2 regions of the Anoxynatronum sibiricum genome follow, and region 2 is predicted to be linked to the other one. Evidence: riboswitches for the same ligand, from Rfam matches in the RefSeq annotation. Region 2 holds a riboswitch; the other holds the start of a gene.

Region 1 (8,363 bases), on a different contig from region 2:
TGGTGAGGGGAATGGACGGCACTGACACCGGCGGCCCCATCACTGTGCCAGTGGGAAGAGCCACTTTGGGCCGCATCATGAACGTGCTGGGAGAACCTGTGGATGAAAAGGGAGCGGTTGAATCAGAGCATCATTTTCCCATTCACCGGCCATCACCTGCCTTTGAAGATCAGGAAACCGCCACAGAAATTCTGGAAACAGGGATCAAAGTAGTTGATCTCATCGCCCCCTACTCCAAGGGTGGTAAAATTGGTCTCTTCGGTGGCGCCGGCGTTGGCAAAACCGTTATTATCATGGAGCTCATCAACAACATTGCCAAAGAACACGGCGGACTATCCGTGTTTGCCGGTGTGGGGGAGCGAACCCGTGAAGGCAACGACCTCTACTACGAAATGATTGAATCTGGTGTTATCGACAAAACCACCCTGGTGTATGGTCAGATGAACGAACCGCCGGGGGCCCGCATGCGGGTGGGGCTCACCGGTCTCACCATGGCCGAGTATTTCAGGGATGAAGAGGGGCAGGATGTCCTCCTTTTCATCGATAACATCTTCCGTTTCACCCAGGCAGGTTCGGAGGTATCGGCACTGTTGGGCCGTGTGCCCAGTGCCGTGGGCTACCAACCCACCCTGGCCACAGAAATGGGCGTGCTTCAGGAGCGGATCACTTCCACCAAGAAGGGCTCCATCACCTCGGTACAGGCAGTCTACGTACCGGCGGATGACCTGACAGACCCGGCACCGGCCACCACTTTTGCCCATCTGGATGCCACCACTGTTCTTTCCCGACAGATCTCCGAGCTGGGCATTTACCCAGCAGTGGATCCTCTTGATTCCACCTCCCGGATTCTTGACCCGGTGATTGTGGGCCAGGAGCACTACGATGTGGCCCGCGGCGTGGAATCGGTGCTGCAGCGTTACAAAGAACTCCAGGACATCATTGCCATTCTGGGTATGGACGAGTTGTCTGAGGAAGATAAGCTTATTGTGGCCCGCGCCCGAAAGGTGCAGCGATTCCTGTCACAACCCTTCCACGTGGCAGAGCAGTTCACCGGCATGGAAGGAAAGTATGTGCCGCTGAAAGACACCATTCGGGGCTTCAGGGAAATCCTGGACGGGCAACATGATGATCTGCCCGAATCTGCCTTCCTCTTTGTGGGCACCATTGAAGAAGCCCGGGAAAAAGCGAAAGCTGGAAAGTAGGTGACCCTGTGGCAGCGAAACTGCATCTTGAAATTGTCTCGCCAGACAGAGTGTTTCTGGACGAAGAAGTAGACATGGCAGTGGTGCGCACCGCTTCCGGTGACGTGGGGCTGATGAATGAGCACATTCCCATGGTGGCGCCGGTGGCAGTGGGACGCATCAAAATTGTTCAGGAAGGCAAAGTGAGAGAAGCCTCCTGTGCCGACGGCGTGCTGAAAATTCGTGGCGACCACGCACTGGTGATCACAGAAGCGGTGGAGTGGATTGAAGAAATCGATATCCAGCGCGCCCGAAAAGCCCGGGAACGGGCAGAGGAACGGTTGAAGGCTAAGTCGGACCAGGTGGACATCGACCGGGCCAAGGCTGCCCTCACCAAAGCACTTAACAGAATCCAACAGTACGAACATCATCAAAAGTAGAACCAGTGATAAGACTCATCAGGTGATAAGACCCATTATGCAAGCTAAGACCATCGCTTTCCGGCGGTGGTCTTTTTCTTTGGGGTCAATAGTCACACAACGTCATAGGTTCACTATTATTTTGCAGCAAAATCGACTATTTTAAAGTATTTGTTTTAATGATGAAGTGGTATAATAATAGCAAGATATCAATGATTTGAGAAATGTTAATCAATCAAAAAAGTCGGTTTACAACAAAAGCAGATACTTTTATTATTGGACACGAAGAATCCCGGCTTAAATTTGGACGCTTATGAGCCTGGAGGAGTGAGTAGCGTAACCGGCCACTTTTTTTAGTGGTCGTTTTTATTTAATTACTGTGCGTCATGGTGATGATATTTTGCAGACGAAATGATCAAAATGTCGAAGACTTCATAGCCAGGATCTTTGGTGTAAGGCACTTCACTTTCTGGTTTCGGCAGTAAAAGGCAGTAGCTACGGAAATATACAAGCTGGAGATAAGCAAGCAGGAGGCACGCTATGAAGAAGTTTAAGATAAACAAACAAAAATTAAAGCAGATCACAAGAAGGGCTTATCAAAAAGACCAACAGCAGTTGCAATCCGTGATAGATGCCATCCAGGACGGTATTCGGGTGATGGATCTGGACTTGATCATTCAACTGCAGAATGAGACTACCCGTCGGTGGAGCAAAAATCGGGAGGAAATCGGGCGACCCTGCTACCAGGTGCACTATGGCCGGCAGGAGCCCTGCAATCATTGCCATGCACTGGAAGCCATCAAAACCGGCACACTGGTTAAAAAAACAGAGTTGTTCCATGATCAGGACAACCACAATAGAACATTGCAAGTCGTTGCTTCTCCACTGCGTGACAAAGGGGGACATATTACCGGTGTGGTGGAGTACTTTCGGGATGTGACGGATTTCTTAAACCGTGAGAATGCGGTTAAGCATATGGAGTCCCGTTACGAATCAATTCTGGATGCCACCAACACAGGTGTGTGGGAATATGATGACAGAAAGAAAATGGAACGCCTCAGCGACACCTATTTCACCTATCTGGGATACGATCCGGCGGATTACACTGACGGAGAAGGTTTCACCAGCCCTTCTTTTTTCAGCGGAATTATTCACCCGGAAGACCGGGAAGGAGAAATGGAAGGATTTAATCAATACATTGCTGACGGCTCCCCTGGTATCTATGAAAACAGGTTTCGCATCCGAAAAAAAGATGGCACTTGGGTGTGGATGCTGTCCCGGGGGAAAACCCTTCGAAACAGCCAGGGAAACGCCACTCACATAACCCTGGGCACCATGACAGACATCACCAGCCAGTACCTGGCTCATCTTTACAGGGAACTGGGGTGGAAAGTACTCCAAGTTTTTAATCAAAAAATGGATCTGGACACCACCCTGCATCATGTATCGGAAACCATCCAGAAATATGCTGGCTTTGAAGTAGTGGGTATTCGTTTGAAAAAGGGGGAGGACTACCCCTTTATGGTTCGAACCGGCAGGCATAAGTTGGAAGAAGATGTGTTTAATACCCTCTTGATCCATGATGGGGATGGGGCGGTGCTCCGGGATGAACATGGCCACCCCTTCTTATCCTGTATGTGTGGTCAGGTGTTGTCCGGGAATATGCCGGCAGATCATCCCAACACGACACCCATGGGGAGCCTTTGGACCAATGAGCTGGGTGTTGTGTTCAACGAAGAGTCCTCTGAACACCTGGCTTTCAAGTTGCGAAACAGTTGCCTTAATCGACAGTATGCATCCCTGGCGCTGATTCCTTTGCGGGAAAAAGAAGACATCGTGGGACTGTTATACCTGGCAGACACCCGTTCCGGATCGCTTTCCCGGGAGATGGTGGAGCTGTTGGAGGTAGTGGCTGCAATGATTGGAGAAGCTTTAGCCCATAAGGCTCTCGGTCAGCAGCTGGTGGAAAAAGAACGGGAATCCAGCCTGCTGATTTCACAGATGCAGCTGGGACTGGCCCTCCATGAAATCATATGCGATGAACAGGGAACACCGGTGGATTATCGTTTCTTAAGTGTCAACGACAGTTATCAGCAGATCACTGGCCTGCGCCAAGAAAACCTGATTGGGCGCACCGTGCTGGAAGTGCTGCCAGACACAGAAGCCTACTGGATTCAAAAATACGGTGAAGTTGCGCTTACTGGCATATCCCGAGAGTTTGAAGCATATTCAGTTGAACTGGATAAATACTTTCAGGTGAAAGCTTACTCTCCCCAAACCAACAGGTTTGCTGTGATCATAGATGACGTGACAGAAAAAAGAAAAGCGACCTTGGAGTTAACCCGGGCAAAGGAAGAAGCAGAAGCTGCCAATAAAGCCAAAACCCAGTTTTTGGCCAATATGAGCCATGAATTAAGAACACCTCTTAATGGGCTTATGGGAATGATTCAGTTGCTGAGATCCACTGATCTTAATAAAGAACAGCAAGAGTTTGTTCATATTGCCATGGAAGGATCCCGGTCATTAGCCCGAGTGGTGGGGGATATCTTGAATTATACAAGCTTGGAAAAGAAAACACAGAAGATCATAGAAGAAACCTTCCACTTGGAAGTATTCATCGATGAAGTCATTGGCCTTCACCAAGCGGCTGCTGCACACAAGAAGCTGCATTTAAAGGCAACTGTAGCCAAGGAGCTGCCGGTACAATTGGTGGGTGACCGTTTCAAACTGAAACAAATTTTGGGAAATTTAGTGGGAAATGCGGTTAAATTTACAGATGTCGGTCTTGTTGAGATATCCGTCAGACCGGCAGAAGATGCGATGCCCTATGAACGCATCAATGTCAGATTTGATGTCAAAGACACAGGTATCGGTATTCCATCGGAAAAGATGGACTACATCTTTCAACAGTTCAGCCAAGTAGATGAATCTCACACCCGGGTCTATGGGGGTTTGGGGTTGGGTTTGGCTGTGGCTAAGGAACAGACTGCTATGCTGGGGGGAAGCTTGGCGGTTGTCAGCACTCCAGGAAAGGGAAGTACGTTTACCTTGATTTGCTGCCTTGGTTTGCCCCGAGAATCAAGAGAAGATGTGTATCCAATGGAACAGGATTGTTGTGAAGCTAAAAAGGCCACTCCCCCAACGTTCAAAATACTGGTAGTGGATGACGACTTCTCCAGCAGGCTGGTGACAAAAATGAGTTTGGAAAAGATGGGATGCAAAGTGGACACGGCCATAGATGGGCAGGCGGCCTTGGATATGGTGAAAGAGACTGAGTACCAAATGATTATGATGGATTGTCAGATGCCTGTGATGGATGGCTATGAAGCCACCAGATGGATCCGGCAGATCGAGAGAGCGCAGGGTAGAGCCACACCCATCATTGCTGTCACCGCAAAAGTATTGCCTGGAGACCGGGAGAAATGCCTGGAAGCGGGCATGGATGGATTTCTGGCCAAACCTTTTCATTTTGATGAACTAAAAGAAACATTGAGAATGTACAATCAGAAAAATTGGATAAGTCAACCCAAAGAATGATGCTAAACCCTTTTCGCTTGTCTTTCACGGGGGGGTTCGATATAATCAGAAGGTAGCCTAAGTGGCAGCCCGTTTCCCCGAAGGAAAAAGGGCCGGAAAGGAATCACATGATGCTGAAGCGTTTTCATCCCGTGAAGCCGGGAGATATCATACTGATTGTGCTGGTGGCCCTGGTGAGTCTCGGGGCTCTTTTTGCCGTGCCCCTGATGCTGGGAGAGGCGTCGGGCAATGGAAAAACCATTGTGGTGACCATGGATGGGCAGGTGATTCACCGCATCCCCATGCCAGAAACAGACGCACTGGAAATCATCGACTTTCCCATCGAAGTGAGCGGCCGTGACTTTACCGCCACCCTGGAAGTGTTGGATGGCGCGGTGCGCCTGCAGCGGCTGCCCCAGGAAATATCACCCCTGTCCATTCATGCAGACATGGGATGGATCCGGGAGCCGTACCAAATGATCATCTCACTGCCCATTCGCCTTTATATCACCATCGAGTTCGATGAAATTCCCGAAGATACACCTGAAATTGACACCCTTGTTTACTAAAAAGCTGAATTGGGAATTGTCCCCGGAGCTTTCTTCTGCTATACTGAAAGATGGCTAATCAGCATCGTCTTTGATGGTGCCGGAACCGCCAGCAATCACGTGGCGTGGAACAACCAAGGAAACAGAAGGAACAGAAATCAGAAAACAGAAGGTGGGAATACCATGTTAGGATTATCTCCGGATATTGGCATTGATCTGGGAACGGCCAGTGTGCTGGTGTTTGTCAAAGGAAAGGGAATTGTGCTTCAGGAACCCTCTGTGGTGGCCATCGATAAATACTCCAATCAGGTACTGGCCGTTGGCCGGGAAGCCCGCAGAATGCTGGGGCGCACACCAGGTAACATTGTGGCCATTCGTCCATTAAAAGATGGCGTTATTTCCGATTACGAAATCACTGAAAAAATGCTGAAATACTTTATACAGAAAACCGTTGGTAAAAAGCTTTTCTTTAAGCCAAAAATCATTGTATGTGTCCCCAGTGGGGTGACAGAAGTGGAAAAACGGGCGGTGATTGATGCCACCAACGAAGCCGGTGCCCGCACCACCTACCTTATTGAAGAGCCCATAGCCGCAGCCATTGGGGCCGGGTTGGACATCACCCAGCCAGTGGGTCACATGATTGTGGACATTGGCGGCGGCACCACCGATGTGGCGGTGATCTCCCTGGGAGGCATCGTGGTGAGCAACTCCATTAAAATTGCCGGCGATAAGTTCGACGAGGCGATTATCCGTTACATGCGCAAAACCCATAACATTATGATTGGTGAACGTACTGCTGAAGAACTGAAAATCAACATCGGCGGAGCTGTCAGCCGTACCGAGCGGGTTTCCATGCATGTGCGGGGCCGAAACCTGGTTTCTGGTCTTCCGGTGAACATTGAAATCACCAGCGAAGAAATGATGGATGCTCTGGAAGAGAACATTGCTTCCATTTCAGATGCCATCCACTCCGTGCTGGAACGCACGCCTCCTGAAATGGCTTCTGACATTGCTGATCAGGGGATCATCATGACCGGCGGCGGCGCCCTGCTCTATGGCTTGGACGAATACGTACAGGCCCGCATGGGGATTCCTGTCACTGTGGCAGAAGATGCCATCAGCTGTGTGGCCAAGGGAACGGGAAAAGCGTTGAACTCCATCCATGTGTTGGCCCAGGCCCGGGGATCCCGGCGCCATGGCGACCGCTGAAAAAGTCTTTCCCTACCGTTGCCCCTAAGCGGGTGGCAGGAAGGGTTTTTCGGAAAAAGATTAAAGATAGCCTGATGAATGCCGATAAATTCCCTGAAGGAATGTGATCGGCATTTTTCACATCTGCTCAAAGGCATTCCACTCTATGGAAATTCAGTCAAACAAATGGAAGATGCAAACGGTAGCGACACACTGCCCGAAAAGGGGGATTCCCATGTTTCGAGGACTTTATAACGCGGTTTCAACCATGAACACCTCACAAAAGCAGCTGGATGCGGCAGCCAACAACATGGCCAACGCCAACACCACGGCTTATAAGCGTGACCTGGTGATCACCGAGGCTTTTCCCGAAGTGCTCATCTCAAAACTGAACGGCACCGAAGCCAATCGACCCTACAGCAACAATACCCAGGTTAATGTGATACAGGACGGAACAGGATTCCGGCTTGATACCGCCGGTGGTTTTTTTGCGGTTTCCACCCGCCTGGGTAACAGTTTTCAGAAAAGCATTGCCTTCGCACCCGATGAAGAAGGGTTTCTCCGCACCTATGAGCGGGACGCCACTGGCCAGATTGTGGCCCGCTACGGAAATTACATACTGGACGCTTCGGGCAACCGGATTCAGGTGCCCGAGGGTCAGCTGGAAGTGGATAACCGGGGCCAGGTGCTGGTTGACGGAGAGTCGGTGGCAACCCTGCTGCGCCGACCGGCAGGTCCCATTATCGGCACCATGAACAGTGGCCAGCGGCTGGAAAAATTTGCCACCGATTTCTCTCAGGGATCTCTGGAGCAAACCTGGAATTCTCTTGATCTGGCGATTTCCGGCAGCGGCTTTTTTGTGGTTTACAAGCCAGACCAGCCCGAGGAAATGTTCTACACACGTGACGGGCATTTCACCCTCAATGAAAACGGGGATATCGTCACCCAGGACGGTTATTTTCTGGGAAGTGTGAACGGCACCTCCATTCTGGTGGACGGAGAAGATTTTGCCGTCACCCCCGAAGGCCGGGTACTGGTCAATGGCGAAGTGCGGGATCAGTTGGAGATGGTGGACTTTGCCAATCTGAAAGATCTTCGCAAGATAGGAGAAAGCCTGTACCGGTTTGAAGAGGGACTTGAACCGGAACCTATTCCCTTTGAGGGACAAGTACTCCAGGGTTTTCTGGAGGGAGCCAATGTGAATGCCATCGATCAGATGGTGGAAATGATCAACCTGATGCGTTCCTATGAAGCCGGTTCCCGGGTGGTGCGCACCTATGATGAAGTCATCGGCAAGGCCATCAACGAAATCGGAAAGTGATGACCTGATGTAAATGCCGGCAGCTTGTAATGAAGCTCAGGAAAAAGAATGGAGGATGACCCATGAGAGCACTCTGGACAGCCGCCACGGGTATGAAAGCCCAGCAGCTGAACATCGACCTGATTGCCAACAACCTTTCCAATGTGAATACCACCGGTTACAAAAAACAGCAGATGCAATTCAAAGACCT
Region 2 (8,363 bases):
CCTGGCTTATCTTGGCGTGGCCGCCTGGGAGGGAATAGCCATTTCAACAGCCATTAATTACCTGTACCCCCTGCCTGAAACAGGCTATCTGTGGACTGTGGCAGGGTACGATGTTCATCTGTCATGGGCCATCGTCGGCATTGTTTTTGCCATTGCCCTCCACTACCTCAACTATGTTGGCACGAAACCTTCCGCCATTTTTCAGATCATGGCCACCACCGGGCTCCTGCTGTCAGGCATCGCCTTCTTCTTTGGCAGCGTCTCCTTCGGCAACACAGCCTACATGGTGCCGGTATTCACCGGCGGCGCCGGCGTCATTTCTGTGCTCCTCATGGCCCCGGCCATGTTTGTCGGGTTTGATGTGATTCCCCAGTCAGCAGAAGAAATGAAAATTCCACTGAATCAGATAGCCGGCATTTTGGTCATCTCCATTGTGATGGCAGCGGGGTGGTACATCATCATGATTGTGGGCATCAGCATGGCAGCACCGCAGGCAGTGCGTGAAGCGGCTTCCGTTCCAGTGGCTGATGCCATGACCTATGCCTACGGCTCCCCCCTCTTTGGAAAAATGCTGATTTTGGGAGCCATGTGCGGTATTCTCTCCAGCTGGAACGGTTTTATCGTTGGCGGCACCCGGGTTCTCTTCGCCATGGGGCGGGCCAAAATGCTGCCTCAGATCTTCGGCAGCCTGCATCCCATCTACAAAACTCCCACTGCAGCCATCCTGTTATCCGGCGGCATCTGCTGCCTGGCGCCTTTTCTGGGGCGCAACGCCCTCGTCTGGTTTGTGAATGCCAGTGCCTTTGGAACGGTGGTGGCCTACTTTATGGTATCCATCTCCTTTATGATGATTCGAAAAAAAGAACCCAATCTTGAACGCCCCTTCTTGATCAAGAAAGGAAAACTCATGGGGATTCTCGCTGTGATCACCTCTGGCCTCTTTATCACCCTGTACCTACCCATCGGTCCTGGCTCCCTGGCCTGGCCCCATGAATGGATGATGATATTCGGTTGGGCACTCATCGGATTTGTGCTGGCTCTTTGGGCCAAGAGAAGCTACCCGGATGTTTCAGATCAAGACCGGGAGTACCTTATTTTTGGTGAAAAATACGCCCGAGCTTCCCTAAACCAAGAAGGAGCCGTTCTCCAGGCTGCTGAGAGAGAGGCTGTTTCGGGATAAACACAGCGATTATCACAGTGAACATCACTTCAACCAGCAAAGGAGTCAACGCCATGAAGGTCATCGATTTGTCCCATCTCATTGAAAAGGGCATGCCCATTTTTCCCGGAGACCCGGAACCATCCATAGAAAGCGCCTTCACCCACGAAAAAGACAGCTTTCATGTCAACCGGCTCCTGATGGGAAGCCACACCGGCACCCACATCGATGCTCCCTATCACATCGACCCTTTGGGTGACCCTATTGACACCATTCCCATTCACCGCTTTGTAGGCATGGGTGTCAAAGTGAGTTTAACTGGCTTAAAGCCAGAAACACCCATCACCACAGCCATGATGTCACCGGCCCTTGAACAGCTACATCCCGGCGATTTTCTCATCATCCACACCGGGTGGGACCAATATTTTCATCATCACGATCACTACCAGCAGCACCCCTACCTCACACCGGAGGCGGCACAAGGAATAGTGGAGAAACAGATTTCACTAATTGCCATCGACGCCCTGAATGTGGATCCCACGTTGAAAGAAATATATCCTGCCCATGAAGTTTTCATGAAAAACGACTGCCTGATTGTTGAAAACCTTTGTGGGTTGGATCAGGTAAAGGCAACCCGCGGCCTGTACGCATTCCTGCCGCTCAAGCTGAAAGGTGCCGACGGGTCGCCCCTGCGAGCTGTGTTCCTGCAACCCTGATTCCCTTGATCGCTCCCATGGCTCCCTTTCTGGGGGTTTTTTTTATGGCTTTGCTTTTCTATCCACTATTCTTTATCACCTATCCACTGAAAACCCGCCCGAGGCGGTTTTGCTCTGTCATCAAATGGCAATTAAGAGTTAGGCCTACCAAAATAATGCTTGCCAATGAGAATAAATCAAGTTAAAATAGAGTCAATAAATAGTTAGGATAAACTAACGCTTCAATAATAAGGTTCCAAAAAATGACATGATAGATCAGATCATACTGGTCGCATAAGGCTTTAATAGTTCAAAGGGAGGTGCCGAATATGTTTTTTAAAGAGAAGAAATCTGCAGCAACAACAGGCGTATCGCCAAAAGCATCATCCACAAAAGCAATGGAAGAGGCCTTGAAGGCTGCCACAAGTGGGCAGTGCGTCAAAATTAATCCGGAAGACTGTGGTTCAAAAGAATTGGCAGATCTCTGGAACACGTTTATGGATACCATTTCAAAAGAGCGTCAGGCAGCGGTATTGCAGGTGAACAACCTGGTGCAGGAAGTTACCCGCATGGATTCAGTGCGGGAAATGATTCAGAGCGTCACCCAGCAAACCGATTCCCTCCATACCATGTTGGCCAACAGCGAAGAGCTGGGCGCCTCCATTGAAGAAGTCGCCAACATATCAAGCGAAGTTTCCGACCAGACCAGTGCCACCAATGCCAAGGTTCAGGAGAGTGTTGCTCAAATGAACCAGTCCATGGAATTTGTCACCCAGTCTTTTGAAGAGGTGAAACGCATTGATGGCGAAATACAGCAGGTAAAACTGAAAACACAGGATATTGATCAAATCATAGATATTGTGAAGGGCATTGCCGAGCAAACCAACCTGCTGGCGCTGAATGCCGCCATCGAAGCCGCCCGGGCGGGAGAACAGGGGCGGGGCTTTGCTGTGGTGGCCGATGAAGTGCGCAAACTGGCCGAGCACACCAAAGACTCAGTGGGAAAAGTTCAAATGAGCATTTCCGAGCTACAACATCACATCGATGACACCTCCAAAAGCATGACCCTCACTGCCTCCAAGCTGGACAGCGGCAAGCAGATCGTTGAAGAAGCCGTTAGATCCATCAGTGACATCAGCGATTCAGTCACTTTGGTGAACGATCATACCATGCAGGTGGCAGCCAACATGCAAGAGCAGTCTGCCGTCACAGAAACCCTTAATGAAAATATGTCCCAGATTTCTCAGGCATCCGATTTTCTGGCAGGCACCTGTGATCACACCGGACGAGCCATTTTCAATGCCAGCAAAAAAATGGACGCCTTGCGCCTTGCTCTGCTGCATCACAGCAGCTGCCTCACCGACACCGAACTCATCGAAATCTATAAAACAGACCACCTGCTGTGGCGCTGGCGGGTATACAACATGCTCTTGGGTTACGAACAGGTAGACGAAAAAATGATCGGCAATTACCATGACTGTCGCTTGGGTAAATGGTATTACAGCGTGGGTGATGAGACGCTGAAAAAGCATCCTGCCTTTAAGGGCATGGAATCACCCCACATGCATCTTCACCAGGTGGCTAAAAAAGCCTCCGATGCTTACAAGGCGGGCGACACCAAAGAAGCAGAGAGCTGCCTGTTCAAAATGGATGAATACTCCAAGGAAGTCTTCCGTTGCCTTGATGAAATGCGCGGTGCTTTTCATAAAAAATAACAGCTAAAACAATTAATCCACACGAACCATCAAAAGCCCTCCGGGGCTTTTTTGCTGTCTGCAGATTCGGGTCCAAATCCCCTGATTTAACCGGGGCTGAAACGGGAATAGGCACAATAAGCAGCAAATACAAAAGAAAGAAGATGAGGATGATGAAAAGAAAGCACATCAACCACCGGCACCCCCTATGGATGGCCACCTTTCTACTTGCAATGATGCTATTGCTGACAGCCTGCGGCGGCGGTTCTGCACCGGCCGAAACCGGCGAAGCAGAGGCACCCCCTGCCCAGGTCTCAGAAACAGAACCCTCCCAAGAGCCTGAAACCGATCCAGAGACCCCCGTCTCCTCCGGCGAAACCATGAACGAAAGCCAAATTGCTGCCCTCTTCAGCGGCGGCAGGGAAATGAGCGAAGTCTCCTACGAAATGAACATCAGCGGCCCCACCATGGATACCATGAAAACCCGCATCTGGCTGAAAGGCGAGCGGATGCGCAGTGAAAGTGAAGCCATGGGCGTTAACTTCATCATGATCTACGACACTGAAGCAGTTTACACCCTTGATCCCCAGGAGAAAACTGCCATGAAAATGCCCGTTGACATGGGAATGGATGGCACCATGGAGCCCATCACGGCAGAGGACCTGACAGAAGACGTAGACACCGAAACCATGGAATACCTGGGAACAGAAATGGTCAACGGCATCCAATGCCATGTGGTGCAAACCACCGACAGTGAGAGTGGCGTTCAGATGAAAATGTGGCTGCATACCGATTACGGATTCCCCATGAAGATGGAAGGTCAGGGGAACAATCCTGAAGACCAGTTTTTGATGGAGGTCACCAACTTCCAAACCGGTGGCATCTCCAACGATCTTTTCGTCGTTCCCTCCGATTATGAAATCATGGACTTCAGCGAAATGTTCCAGGGGCTGCCTGCCATACCCGGTTCCTGAACAAGCCGGTCAATTCAATCGTTGCAATCAAAGAGCTGCGCCTGATGACATTGTCACTGGGCACAGCTCTTATTTATTCAGTCACAGTTCTAACTGAAACAGTTTACCGAAAAAGGCGCTAAGGTGCAGGGTAAACGATGATAACCTCCTGACCCACAGGCTCCCAGTCAACACTGCTGCCAAGATTCTCAGCAACAAAGCGAAGCGGCAGCATGGTTCTGCCGGGAGGAATAATCACCGGCGTCACCTGGGCATTGTTGGCATCAATCTGTTGCATCACACCGTTTACCCGGGCACTGTTCCGGTTAATCCACAGATCAATGGTGGTTTCACCGAACTCAATGGTCACCCGCTGATCGCCGGCATCCCAGCCCACCGTGGCACCCAGGGCCTCTGCCACATAACGAATGGGTAATAGTGTTCTGCCGCCGCTGATAATGGGGGACGTATCCATGGTTCTCAGCGAATCGTTGACAAAGTAATCAGACTGGTTTATGAAGAATCGAATCACAACGCCGTCACCCGATGGTGTCGAAGGTGTTGAAGGCGGCAGGGCAGGCGATTCTGGCGGCGTTTCCGGTTCAACAGGCACTTCCGGCTCCTCTAAGACCTCGGGAACCTCCAGTCCTTCCAGTTCTTCCTCTTCAAGATCAGCATCCTGCTCAATGATACCGCCGGTTTCATTGCTGTAAGCAGAAAAACCATTGGCATTTCGCGCCCTTACCCGGTAAAGGTACAGCGTGTCTACGGCGACATTTTCGTCCACAAAAACGGTGACGTTGGCGCCCACTTCACCAATTTCACTAAAGGCACCGCCATTGGCCTGCCTTTCAATGTGAAAGGCCTGTTCATTGCCGGCATTATCTGTCCAGCTCAGTGAAAAAGCCGGACCATCAATGGCCGTTGCCATCAAATCAGTGGGAGCAGCAGGCGCGTTGGCCGGCGGTGGTGCCAGCCCCAAGGCCTGGGTAGTAGCAGCTGCTTCATTGGAATAGCCAGAGTTCCCCATGCCATTATACGCCCTGACCCGGTACGTGTAGTTGGTCATGGCGCTCAGGCCGGTATCTGCAAACTGAGTGGTGTTGGCATCCAGCACAGCAATTTCATTAAAACCGCCAGCCTGATTGGTCACTCTTCGTTCCACTTTGTAGCCAGTCTCATTGCCTGCATTGTCTTTCCAGGTGAGACTGATGGAAGAAGCTGAAACAGCGCTTGCCGACAAATCAGTGGGAGCCGGTGGCACCAAAATCAGGTTTAAATCCTGGGGATCCAACGCCTTGAATATAGTAAAGTTGGCGCTGTTACTGGTGTACCAGGTATCATTGTTGGGCGACCATCGCACCCGAATTCTTCCCTGGTTTGTCACCTGGTCGGGCACTGTCCAGTTGTAGCTGGTTCCTAAAACCGAGGTGATGTAAGTCCAGTTGGCGCCGCCATTGGCAGAAAAATAGATTTGCGTGTTTCCCCCGGCAGCAGATTTTTGCCAGGTAATGGTGTGGTTACCCCCTACCTGAAAGCTCTCGCCGCCTGTTGGTGAAGTTAGATTGACATAAGACAGCGGTGCCAGCTGCAGATCATTGGCGGTGACACTGCCGCTCACTGACATAAGCACCAGCAGCAAAATCGTGATGAATCCGATCATACGTCTTTTCAATAGTTCTCCTCCTTACTCAAATCCACAGTTGCCTCTCAGCTTGTTATTGCCACAAACACGCCCCTTTCCCATTTCAAACCAATTAGTTCTGATTCCTTTTTGTCTCCCGCTGCAGAAAAAGCCGTCAAACGCAAAAAAGCCCAGCATTCCTCTCGGGGCAGCTGGACAATCATTGCATCTGATGATACGGCAGACTCCAAACTTTGCGTCCCAATCTTTCGATTGGTTTGCCCAAAGGTACTGGCTCACTCATCCTTACAAAATACCGACGTTCACATTGAGCGGGAGAAAGCGTCACAGGGTGCAATCATGCATATGTATTTGAGTGTGATAATCATTCTCGATATGTGATAATTTTACCCAAATCTGCTGCTTTAAACCGCATCGGCAAGTCAATTGATGAAAAAAGTTCAGAAAAAACAAAAAAAGAGAGAAAAATGCCTTCACAGGTCGAATAGCTATTATATAATGGAAGAAATGAATTAATCACGAGCATCAGAGCAGAGAGAAGATCACCTGAACGCCAATGACGGGAGTGACCACCGGATGACACCAGCCGCCACCTCTACGGGAACGCTGAACAGCCTGGCAGAAGACCTTTTCATGGAGCTCTTCTGTGACACCTTTGGTCCCGAAAAATCCCAGCACATTTACATCCAGTATCCCTTCACCGACATCTACGGAAATAGTCGGTTGATTTGGGTTGATTTATTGACTGACACTTTATTAGGAGGGCGAAACAATGGAAATACTTCCACTGCAATCCTTTGAAGCCATTAAACTGGTGCAGATGCTTGCAGATAAGAGTATGACAAATAGCTACAAAATATTTTGGCTCAGAGGGATAATTGATTCTGCGATAGAAGGAAAAACAGTAGTTAACATCGAAGATAATGTGATCAAGATGATCAGTGAAGCATGGTATCCAGTAACACAGTATAAGTTATCATTGGGGAAATTAGATAAAATAGAGGAGATCATTGGTGAAGTTTTAAAGAGGGATCCCGGGGCAGCTATCAGAAATAAAGATGATTTAGCTGATACGATCAAATCTTTTGGAGCAGCAGACTTTAGATCGAAAATTAACCGTTTAGCAAGATATGTTACTTTCAGACTTTTAACTCCATTTTATGCCGAACAACTTCGTGGGTTGTCTGATCATGATAAAAACAGAAAAATCCAAGAACTTAGTCAAGGAGACCAAGACGCACTATACAGAATTAGTAGTAAGGGTACAAGTCTGTATATTAATGATCGATGGGCAACGTTTATTCAGAAAAACCGCCAAGTAATTAGCGGCTGGTCTGATCACGTTCTCATAAACTATTTGCAACGAAGAAATCCGAATGTGCCAGCGATACCTTTAAAGATCTTTCCACCAATGAAGCGTGATCTATCAAAAGCTAAACGATTTTGGGGGCTTGTTCAAGAGAATGTTGAACTAATGGATATCTATACCAAGAGACCAATGACTTCACAACACACTCTAGAACTTGGCGAAATTAGTATTGATCATTTTGTACCCTGGAGCTTTGTGCAACATGACCTGGTTTGGAATTTGATTCCAACATTCAAGCGAATTAACAGTATGAAAAGTAATCATGTCCCAAATCTGAATAAGTATTTGGATGATTTCTGCATTGTTCAGTATAAGGCAGTTAACTGCATGATTAATACTGGGATGCATAAATATTTGGAGGATTACTACACTGTTGATCAAAAAATGGTTGAAATGTTAACAAGAAGAAGTAATTTTGAGAAGAAAGATTTTATTGCTGCTCTTAAGCGGACGATTGAACCGCAAGTTCAAATTGCCACTAACCAAGGTTTCTTAGAATGGGAGTATATTGATGATTAATGATTTAAACTCTGAAACACTGGATATAAATTAAAGCAAATCCATTGTCTTGAATCAATGAAATAATTGAGGAGTGCAACAAAATATGTGGTCACATGCGCTAATTCACTTAACTGATTGCAATGTTGGAACTTATGGGCCAGAATCATTCCAAGATTACTTGTTGCGAAATAAGCTGGGAAGAAAACCGACTGCGCCCTCAATTTCAATCGACTGCTATGAGAAACTGCCTAAGCAATTAAGAGACAATGATACAATGGTTCTCCGATTGGGAGCATCTAATCATGGTACGGGTACACAGTTTATCTTAGCGAAGGTAAAAGATCGCT

Evidence for each region. Region 2 has a riboswitch for cyclic di-GMP ahead of AAIG11_RS13295 (stalk domain-containing protein). Riboswitches for the same ligand answer to the same signal wherever they lie in the genome.
Region 1: another riboswitch for cyclic di-GMP. It lies ahead of AAIG11_RS10195 (response regulator); the one in region 2 lies ahead of AAIG11_RS13295 (stalk domain-containing protein).

Annotation. Positions count from the first base shown of each region.
Region 1 covers NZ_JBCITM010000009.1:81,799-90,161, reverse strand. Annotated here, with positions in the region: gene atpD (F0F1 ATP synthase subunit beta) at 1-1,202, shown strand, start outside; gene atpC (ATP synthase F1 subunit epsilon) at 1,211-1,621, shown strand; cyclic di-GMP riboswitch class II at 1,870-1,955, shown strand; gene AAIG11_RS10195 (response regulator) at 2,141-5,137, shown strand; gene AAIG11_RS10190 (NusG domain II-containing protein) at 5,248-5,685, shown strand; gene mreB (rod shape-determining protein) at 5,848-6,873, shown strand; gene AAIG11_RS10180 (flagellar hook-basal body protein) at 7,088-8,173, shown strand; gene flgG (flagellar basal-body rod protein FlgG) at 8,236-8,363, shown strand, end outside.
Region 2 covers NZ_JBCITM010000016.1:623-8,985, reverse strand. Annotated here, with positions in the region: gene AAIG11_RS13315 (APC family permease) at 1-1,180, shown strand, start outside; gene AAIG11_RS13310 (cyclase family protein) at 1,234-1,875, shown strand; partial or broken gene AAIG11_RS18190 (methyl-accepting chemotaxis protein) at 2,184-3,041, shown strand; gene AAIG11_RS18185 (CZB domain-containing protein) at 3,024-3,569, shown strand; gene AAIG11_RS13300 (DUF4412 domain-containing protein) at 3,722-4,522, shown strand; gene AAIG11_RS13295 (stalk domain-containing protein) at 4,641-6,176, opposite strand; cyclic di-GMP riboswitch class I at 6,330-6,418, opposite strand; gene AAIG11_RS13290 (hypothetical protein) at 6,723-6,947, shown strand; gene AAIG11_RS13285 (HNH endonuclease domain-containing protein) at 6,919-8,034, shown strand; gene AAIG11_RS13280 (DUF6997 domain-containing protein) at 8,120-8,363, shown strand, end outside.